Regions from separate parts of the Caldibacillus debilis DSM 16016 genome, predicted to be linked through region 1. Evidence: a T-box and tRNA genes for the amino acid it is inferred to sense, from the RefSeq annotation. Region 1 holds a T-box; the other holds one or more tRNA genes.
The links. The T-box of region 1 lies ahead of serS (serine--tRNA ligase). A T-box ahead of a tRNA ligase gene usually reads a tRNA of that ligase, here a tRNA-Ser.

Region 1 (4,463 bases):
GTTGGGCCGTTTCTGCGGAGGTAAAAAAAAGCATATTTTCCCAAATCCGGTCCGAGGAAAAAAACAAGCCAAACCCTCCAAACGATGATGAAGTTCATAAATTACAGTTTGCCCCGTCGGAACGATTTCATTAGACGTACAGGAAATTGGAAATATTTGGGTAATTTTGTTTAAAGTTTCCCCGCCGGGTCGTCTATTTTTTTCCCTTGATTTATGATAAACTTAACAAAGTATAGAACAGGAGATACTGGAGGGAATACCGTTGTCGGTAAAGAAAAGATGTTTCTTGTTCATTTCCGCTTTCGTGTTTTTTCTTGGTTCCGTCTTTCTGTATGGTAACGGAAATACAGCAGCTGCGGCCGAAGGCGACCCTTTAAATTTAAAGGGAGAGGCTGCGATTTTAATAGATGGAAAAACGGGAAAGGTACTGTATGAAAAGAATGCGGACAAGCTGATGGGCGTTGCCAGCATGTCCAAAATGCTGACGGAATATATTGTGCTCGAGTCCATTAAAGAAGGGAAAATCAGCTGGGATCAGGAGGTCACCATCAACGAGTTCGTCCATAAATTGTCCGCGGCCCCGGGGCTTTCCAATATCGGCTTGACCGAAGGGGAAAAATATACCGTAAAAGAGCTGTACGACGCCATGGCGATCCATTCCGGGAACGCCGCCACCGTCGCATTGGCGGAACTCGTGGCCGGCTCGGAGTCGAATTTCGTAAAATTGATGAATGAAAAAGCGAAGGAACTCGGTTTGGACAAATACCATTTTGTCAATTCCACGGGGCTTAATAACGAAAGCATGCTCGGAATGCATCCGGAAGGAACCGATGCGAAGGATGAAAATAAGATGTCGGCCCGTTCGGTCGCCAAATTGGCCTACCGTTTGATCAACGATTTTCCGGAAGTTTTGGAAACGGCCAAGATTCCGAAACTGAAATTCCGTGACGGAAAAGAATACCCGAATTTCAACTGGATGCTTCCCGGTTTGATCTACGAGTATGAAGGGGTAGACGGACTGAAGACCGGTTCCACCGAGTATGCGGGCTATTGCTTTACGGCAACGGCGGAACGGGACGGCCAGCGGTTCATTTCCGTCATCATGAAAACCCGCTCCCAAAAGGAAAGGTTTGAAGAAACGGAAAAACTGCTCAATTATGCCTTCAGCACATTTACGACCGAAGAGCTGTTCCCCGCCGGGTATACGGTGAAGGGAAAGGAAAGCCTGCCGGTAGCGAAGGGAAAGGAAAAACAGGTAAAAATCGTTGCGAAAGAGCCGTTGAAATTGATGATCAAAAGCGGGGAAAAAGATCAATACAAACCGAAGCTGGTGCTGGATAAAAACAAATTAAACGAAAAAGGGGAACTGACCGCCCCCGTAAAAAAAGGAGAAAAAGTCGGATATTTGACTTATGAATATGAAGGGGAGGATTACGGATTTATCGACGGTTCCGATGCGGCAAAAGTGGACGTGGTTGCGGCGGATACGGTGGAAAAGGCGAACTGGTTCGTCCTTTTCATGCGGGGCGTCGGCAGCTTCTTCAGCGATTTGTGGGGCAGCATCACTTCCACGGTAAAAGGATGGTTTTAATGCCGGCGGCGGAACGGCGGCGCCCCCTGGTGAAGGGCTTGTGGCAAGGCTTGGCCGGGTAGCCGGCGCCGACGGCGACCTCCGTTCCTGCAGGCCCCGAGGGCATATGGCAAGCATCCGCCCAAAAGGAAAGGCATCCGGCAAAGGAACTGGAGTTGTCCGCCGATTGAAAATTTCCTTTTCATTGGTTAAAATTAATGAAACGAAGGAAAATTGAACAAACTGATCGATGAGAGGAAATAGTAGCATATCTTTTGTTTGAAGAGAGCTGGTGGCCGGTGCGAACCAGTAACAGGGATATGTGAATCCGTCCTCGAGAAAAATGCCGAACCCTTCCCTGAAAAGGGAAGGCAAGTAAGCATTTTCGGCACAAGGCCGTTATCCTTCAGAGAGGAAAGCAAGTGATTTGCTTTCAATTTGGGTGGCAACGCGGGATCCGGCTCTCGTCCCAAAGGATTTTGGGGTGAGAGTTTTTTATTTTTTAGCAAAAAAAGGAGGGGATATCGCATGTTTGATATGAAATTGCTGAGGGAAAATTTTGATGAAGTGAAGGAGCGATTGCGGCACCGCGGGGAAGACATCTCGAATTTGGACCAATTCCATGAAATCGATCAAAAAAGAAAAAAATTGATTGTGGAAAGCGAAAAATTAAGGAACCGGAGGAATGAAGTCTCCAAACTCATCCCGAAATTGAAGAAAGAAAATCAAAATGTGGATGAATACGTACGAGAGATGCGGGAAGTGGGAGAGAAGATTAAAGCTTTGGACGAAGAATTAAGGGAAGTCGAGCAAAGATTAAACCACTTGCTGCTGACGATCCCCAACCTCCCCCATGAGACAGTGCCGGTCGGAGATTCGGAAGATGATAATGTGGAAGTGAGGAGATGGGGCGAAATCCCCCGCTTTGATTTCACGCCGAAACCCCATTGGGAAATTGCAAACGAATTGGGGATCTTGGATTTTGAACGGGCGGCGAAAGTGGCCGGAAGCCGTTTCGTCTTTTACAAAGGGCTGGGGGCAAAATTGGAACGGGCCCTGATTGATTTTATGCTGGATCTGCATACCCAAGAGCATGGCTATGAAGAGCTGCTGCCTCCCTATTTGGTAAACCGGGACAGCATGACGGGCACCGGACAATTGCCGAAGTTTGAGGAAGACGCCTTCCTGGTCGAATCGAGGGATTACTTCCTCATTCCGACCGCCGAAGTCCCCGTTACCAACTATCATCGGGATGAAATTTTGAACGGGGATGACCTGCCGTTGAAATATGTGGCCTACAGTGCCTGCTTCCGACAGGAGGCGGGATCCGCCGGCCGGGATACGAGAGGGCTCATCCGCCTGCACCAATTCAATAAGGTCGAGCTGGTCAAGTTTGTGAAACCGGAAGATTCCTACGATGAATTGGAAAAATTGACGAAGGATGCGGAGCGGGTTTTGCAATTGCTCGGCCTGCCCTATCGGGTGATGAATATGTGTACGGCCGATTTGGGCTTTACGGCGGCGAAAAAATACGATATTGAGGTCTGGCTGCCCAGTTACGGCACCTACCGGGAGATTTCTTCCTGCAGCAATTTCGAAGCGTTCCAGGCACGGCGCGCCAATATCCGTTTCCGGCGGGAACCGAAGGCGAAACCGGAATTTGTCCATACGCTGAACGGTTCCGGATTGGCCGTCGGGCGGACGGTAGCCGCCATTTTGGAAAATTATCAGCAAAAGGACGGCAGCGTCGTCATCCCGGAAGCGCTGCGCCCCTATTTCGGAAGGGACAAAATCGAAAAAAGATGAACCGCATGAAGCCTGATTCCGCGGCCGACCGAACCGGAAAATCGGAAAAATCGGAGGAAACGGGCAAGAAACGGAAAGACCGGGATGGCCGGGGCGGAGTGAAACCGGGGGGAACTTTCCCATTCGGTGGACAGGATGCCGGGTTTCAAGGGTTTCCCGGTCTTATTCCTTTTATTTTTCTCGACCGGGACTTGCAAAAAGCGGAAACCGGATTTTGTTTCCGGCCCTTACCCTCCGCTCCCCCTTCATGGTATGAATCCCTATCGGCTTTTTTTCGGGGAGGAACCCGGAGGGCTTTTCGTTGCGGGGGCTTTTTCCGGTTGACATTTGCATACGGGTCTGTTATGATTCTTTTTGGCGATACGGGACCCGGGGAAGAGAGGATTCCGTCGCTTCTTTTCAACACAGCGCATAAAAATTGGAGATTGGTCGGATTAAAAAAATCCGTTACACCGAGGGTGTAACGGATTTTGTACTATTTCCGGAGGCTGTTCGCCCCGTTTAAGACATAGGCGATTTTTTTTACAATTTCTTCGATGGAGGCCTCATTTTCGAAAAGATCGTATTCCAATATGTTGAGGCGCAAAACCGGACAGGCGTTAAAACCGTCGATCCACTCTTTATACCGGTCGTACATTTCCCGCCAATATTCCACCGGCGTGTTTTTCTCCATCGGCCGCCCGCGCAGGCGGATCCTCTCCACGATTTTTTCAAAGGGACCTTCCAAATAGATGAGCAGGTCCGGGTGGGGGAAAAAGGGCGTCATGACCATCGCTTCAAACAGCTGGGTGTAGGTTTGATAGTCGACGGCGGACATATTTCCTTTTTCATAATGCATCTTGGCGAAGATGCCCGTATCCTCGTAAATCGACCGGTCCTGGACGAACCCTCCGCCGTACTCGAACATCCGTTTTTGCTCCTTAAATCTTTCCGCCAGAAAATAAATTTGCAGATGGAAGCTCCATTTTTTAAAATCCTCGTAAAATTTGCTTAAATAAGGGTTGGTATCCACCTTTTCGAAGGATGTCCGGAAATTTAACGCTTTCGCCAGCTTTTCCGTCAGCGTCGATTTTCCGACGCCGACCGT
Region 2 (4,463 bases), on a different contig from region 1:
TTTTTCCGCCGCATGGCCCCCTTGATGGTTCGGCTCCGGACGGAGCCTCGGCCAAACCATCAACAGTCCCTCCGGCCGCCTTCGGTCGGAGGCAATATGCCGAAAAACTACTTCCCGCCGCAATTTTTCCGGAAAAGCGCCCGCCCCTTTCCGCCGGATTTTGCCCGTTCCTCCTTGTTTTCCAGGCGAGCCAAAGATTAAAATAAAGATCAAAGGGAGGCGAAGAGGATGGAAAAGCGAAGATTGGGCCATTCCGACCTTTATCCGACGAAACTGGGGCTCGGATGCATGTCGCTCGGAACCGACGAAAAAAGGGCGAGATCGATCATCGAAACCGCCTTGGAACTCGGGATCAACTATTTTGACACCGCCGACCTGTACGATTACGGCGTGAACGAAACGATCGTCGGCAAGGCGCTGAAGCCGGTCCGCGACAAGGTGATCATCGCCACGAAGGTGGGAAACCGCTGGCAGGAAGGAAAAGCGGGCTGGTATTGGGATCCGTCGAAAAAATACATCAAAGAAGCGGTAAAACAAAGCCTGCGGCGGCTCGGCACGGACTATATCGACCTCTATCAGCTCCACGGCGGGACGATGGACGATCCGATTGACGAAACGATCGAAGCCTTCGAAGAATTGGCCGACGAAGGCGTCATCCGCTATTACGGCATCTCCTCCATCCGCCCGACGGTCATCCGGGAATATTTGCGGAAATCCCGCATCGTCTCCGTCATGATGCAGTACAGCATCCTCGACCGGCGGCCGGAGGAACAAGCGATTCCGATGCTGAAAGAAAAAGGGGTCAGCCTGATCGTCCGCGGGGCGCTGGCGAAAGGCCTGTTGACCGACAGGTATGCCGAAAAGCTCAGCCAGGCGAAGGAAAGCGGTTACCTCGATTATTCCTATCCCGAACTGGAAAAATTGCTCCCCGAACTGCAAAGGAAACTCGGGGAAAACCGGAGCTTCACCGCGGCGAGCCTCCATTTCGTCTGGGCGAACCCGGTGACAGGGACGGCCGTCGTCGGGGCGAGTTCCCCGGAACAGCTTCGGGAGAACGTAAAAGCGGCGGAAGAACCGCCGTTGACCGAAGAAGAATACGCCTTTATAAGGAAGAGGACGAAGGCGAATATCTACGGCCTGCACCGCATCGAATCCTGAAAACTCCCGAAGGCCGGAGCGAATTTTTGAAAAAAGGATGGTAGGGATGAACAATCTGCCCCGATCGGTGACGATCATTGAAGTCGGTCCGCGGGACGGCCTGCAAAACGAAAAGGGGTTCGTTCCGACGGAAAGGAAGGTCGCTTTTATTCTTGCCTTGAAAAGGGCGGGCTTCCGGGAGATGGAAGTCACGTCCTTCGTTTCGCCCAAATGGGTGCCGCAAATGAAGGACGCCGGGGAAGTTGTGGAAGCGGTGATTTCCGAGGGGGACCCTGTCCGGAACTTGATTTTGGTCCCGAACCGGAAGGGCGTGGAGCGCTTCCGGAAGACGAAGGCGAAGGCCGCCGCCTTCTTCGTCGGGGTGAGCGACACCTTCAACCAAAAGAACATCAACCGGACGACGGAAGAAAGCCTTCATGAACTGGCGCCGTTAATCAAGGATTTGAAAGCGGAGGGCTGCTTCATCCGGGTCTGCCTTTCCACCGCCTTCTACTGCCCCTTTGAAGGAAGGGTGCCGGAGGAAAAAACGGTCCAGCTCGCCGAGGCCTTCGCCGCCCTCGGCGCCGATGAACTGAGCGTGGCGGACACGATCGGCATGGCTTCTCCCGACGAATCCTATTCCCTGTTCAAAAAATTGAAGGAACGCTTTCCCGACCTGCTGTTGACCGCCCATTTCCACGATACGCGGAAGATGGGGCTCGCGAATATTCTGGCGGCCTTGCAGGCGGGCATCGACCGTTTCGACGCCTCGGCCGGCGGGCTTGGCGGCTGCCCCTTCGCCCCCGGCGCCTCGGGAAACGTGGCAACGGAGGACGTGGTGTACATGTTGGAACGGATGGGGATCCGGACGAACATCGACCGGGAAAAATTGGCGGAGGCCGTGGATGGGATCGCCCCCTTCCTCAGCCGCCCCGTCGAATCGGCCGATTACCGGTTGCGAAGGGGCGGCTGAAAGGAATCCGGCGGCCCCGCGTTTTCCCGTTTTGAAGCGAGGCGGGAACCATTTTTTCAGGGGAATTACCGATGTCGGGCGGTTCCGCTTTTTCTGGGGCCCCCCTTTTCCGGTTTTCCGCCGAAGGAAGGATTTGCCGGCAGCCCTCCCCCTTTCGCCGATATCTGTTTCTCAAGGGTTGGCCGCCCGCCGGCCGGAAATCGGTTCCTCCGTTTCCTCCGGATCGGTTCAAGGGTCCGATTCCGTTCATCGCCGAAACAGGCGGGCGATTTTTCCTCGAACCCCGGGAAAAGCCCGGTCTGATTTCCCTGTTTGGGCGAAAAAATCGCGGAACGAACGGAGGAACGTGCCAAAAGGCATGTTTTGAGCCATTGGTCCCTTCTATTCGGGCAAAATTAAAGAGGAAAACCCGTCAGCGGGTTTTCCTCCGGTAGTAGCGGAGAAGGTGAGATTCGAACTCACGCGGCGGTGATGACCGCCCTAGCGCATTTCGAGTGCGCCCCCTTCAGCCACTTGGGTACTTCTCCATGTCCTATTCGCGTCAGCGGTAATTATTATACAATAATTTTTGGTTTTTGTCTTCATCTTTTTTTCTTTTCACGGATTTTTTTTAAAAAATCATATTAGAAAGGATGAATCCGATGGCAAAGGCGCAAATCCAAGTCAACGATAACGGACCTCTGCGGGTCTCGGGAGAAGTGGAACTGGTGGACGCGGAAGGAAAGGTTTTTGCCACAAAGCCCGTATTTTACCTTTGCCGCTGCGGCAAATCCGGAAACAAACCTTTTTGCGACGGCACCCATAAAAAAGAAGGTTTTCAATCCGCCGTCCGGGTAGAAGAAAGGGAATAATCCTTTGTCGCAAAATTAAATTCCCGTTTCGGGAAGCGGACGCAGCACGCCCGGGAAATCCTGCGGCGGATAAGGGCTTGGGAATCCCGCAGTGGATGAGGACTCGGAAATCCGGCGGCCGGACGGAGGCTTTTCTCCCCTGCCGTCCGGTGTTCCGCCACCCAGCCGGGCGGCCCGGATCCGCTCCATCTCCCATTATTCCCAATCGATTCCCGCGATTTTTTCCCGCTCCAACACAATGGTTTTCCCCTCCGCTTCCAGCTCAATGGTGCGGGCGAGGGGGTCGGACCGGCGCACAACTCCGGTCAGCATTTCATACCGCCGGTTCCGGAAATAATTCACGCGAACCTTCCTCCGGGACCCGACGGCCTGGGAGAGAATCCCGTCCCATTCTTCCCGGGCCTGTTCATCGGCCGTTTTTTCTTCCTCCCATTTTTCTTCCTCGGCCCACTCCCGCAACATTTTCACATGTTCCGGAAGCATCATCGCCGACCATTTGATCCTGCCGCGGTCGCGAATCATCGGAATCCTTCCCTTCCGTAAAATGGCTCGTCATCATATCCGCCGGTCAGTCGCCGGTCATCGCTTTTTCTTCGGCTCCTGCGCGGTCCGTCACGATTTATGCCCGCCGATCAGCCCGGCGCGGATCCGCCCCGTTCCGGCCTCCGTGTAGGACACGGCCCGGAGCAGCGATCCGGAACCGTATTTCCGGCGGATGCGGTCCATGGCATACCCGAGCTGCCTTCTTTTCCAGCGGTTCGGATCGAACAGATCCAGCTGCATGAACTGATCGGGAACCACATTGGAAAGGGTGACGGAGATCTGCCTGACGGTTTTCCCGCTGTAATTCTCCTTGAAAAGCCCGAGACAAACGTGGTACAAGTCCGCCGTCACGTTCGTCGGCCCCCCGACCGTCCGCGCGCGGTGAAACCCGCCTCCGCCTTCATCGGCGCTGTATCCGATGCCGAGGCTTATCGTCCTTCCGGCCATCCCGTGCTCTCTCGCCCGCCGCGCTACCTCTTCGCACATTTCCAGAATCACGCAGCGAATCTCCTCTTCCTTTTTGTAATCCCGCAGGAGGATTTGGCTTCTTCCGAAGCTGATCTGTCCTTCCATGATCGGAGCGCCGATCTCCGACAAATCGACGCCCCAGGCGTGGTAGTACAGCTGATTGCCGATGATGCCGAATTTTTCCTCCAGTTTCTTCAAATCGTAATTGGCAAGCTGACCGACAGAGAAAATGCCGAGGTTATTCAACCGTCTTTCCAGCCGGCTGCCGATCCCCCACATCTCCCGAAGCGGTGCGACCGGCCACAATTTTTTCGGCACATCCTCATAAGTCCACAGGGCGATCCCCGTTTTTTTCGCCTCCAAATCGAGGGCCAGCTTGGCCATCAGCATGTTCGGGCCGATGCCGATCGAACAGGGAAGCTGAAACTCCCGCTCCAGTTCATCCTTGATTTGTTCCGCCACCGCATAAGCTTCTCCCCAGAGCCGGGCCG

Region 2: it has a tRNA-Ser gene. The T-box ahead of serS (serine--tRNA ligase) is inferred to sense a tRNA for this amino acid. The anticodon was not compared.

Annotation. Positions count from the first base shown of each region.
Region 1 covers NZ_KB912885.1:59,871-64,333, reverse strand. Annotated here, with positions in the region: gene A3EQ_RS0108030 (YaaC family protein) at 1-67, opposite strand, end outside; gene A3EQ_RS0108025 (D-alanyl-D-alanine carboxypeptidase family protein) at 263-1,591, shown strand; T-box leader at 1,812-2,045, shown strand; gene serS (serine--tRNA ligase) at 2,099-3,376, shown strand; gene A3EQ_RS0108005 (deoxynucleoside kinase) at 3,852-4,463, opposite strand, start outside.
Region 2 covers NZ_KB912884.1:7,056-11,518, reverse strand. Annotated here, with positions in the region: gene A3EQ_RS0107015 (aldo/keto reductase) at 229-1,158, shown strand; gene A3EQ_RS0107010 (hydroxymethylglutaryl-CoA lyase) at 1,205-2,110, shown strand; tRNA gene A3EQ_RS0107000 (tRNA-Ser) at 2,548-2,637, opposite strand; gene A3EQ_RS0106995 (CDGSH iron-sulfur domain-containing protein) at 2,752-2,961, shown strand; gene A3EQ_RS20760 (YolD-like family protein) at 3,157-3,483, opposite strand; gene A3EQ_RS0106985 (Y-family DNA polymerase) at 3,574-4,463, opposite strand, start outside.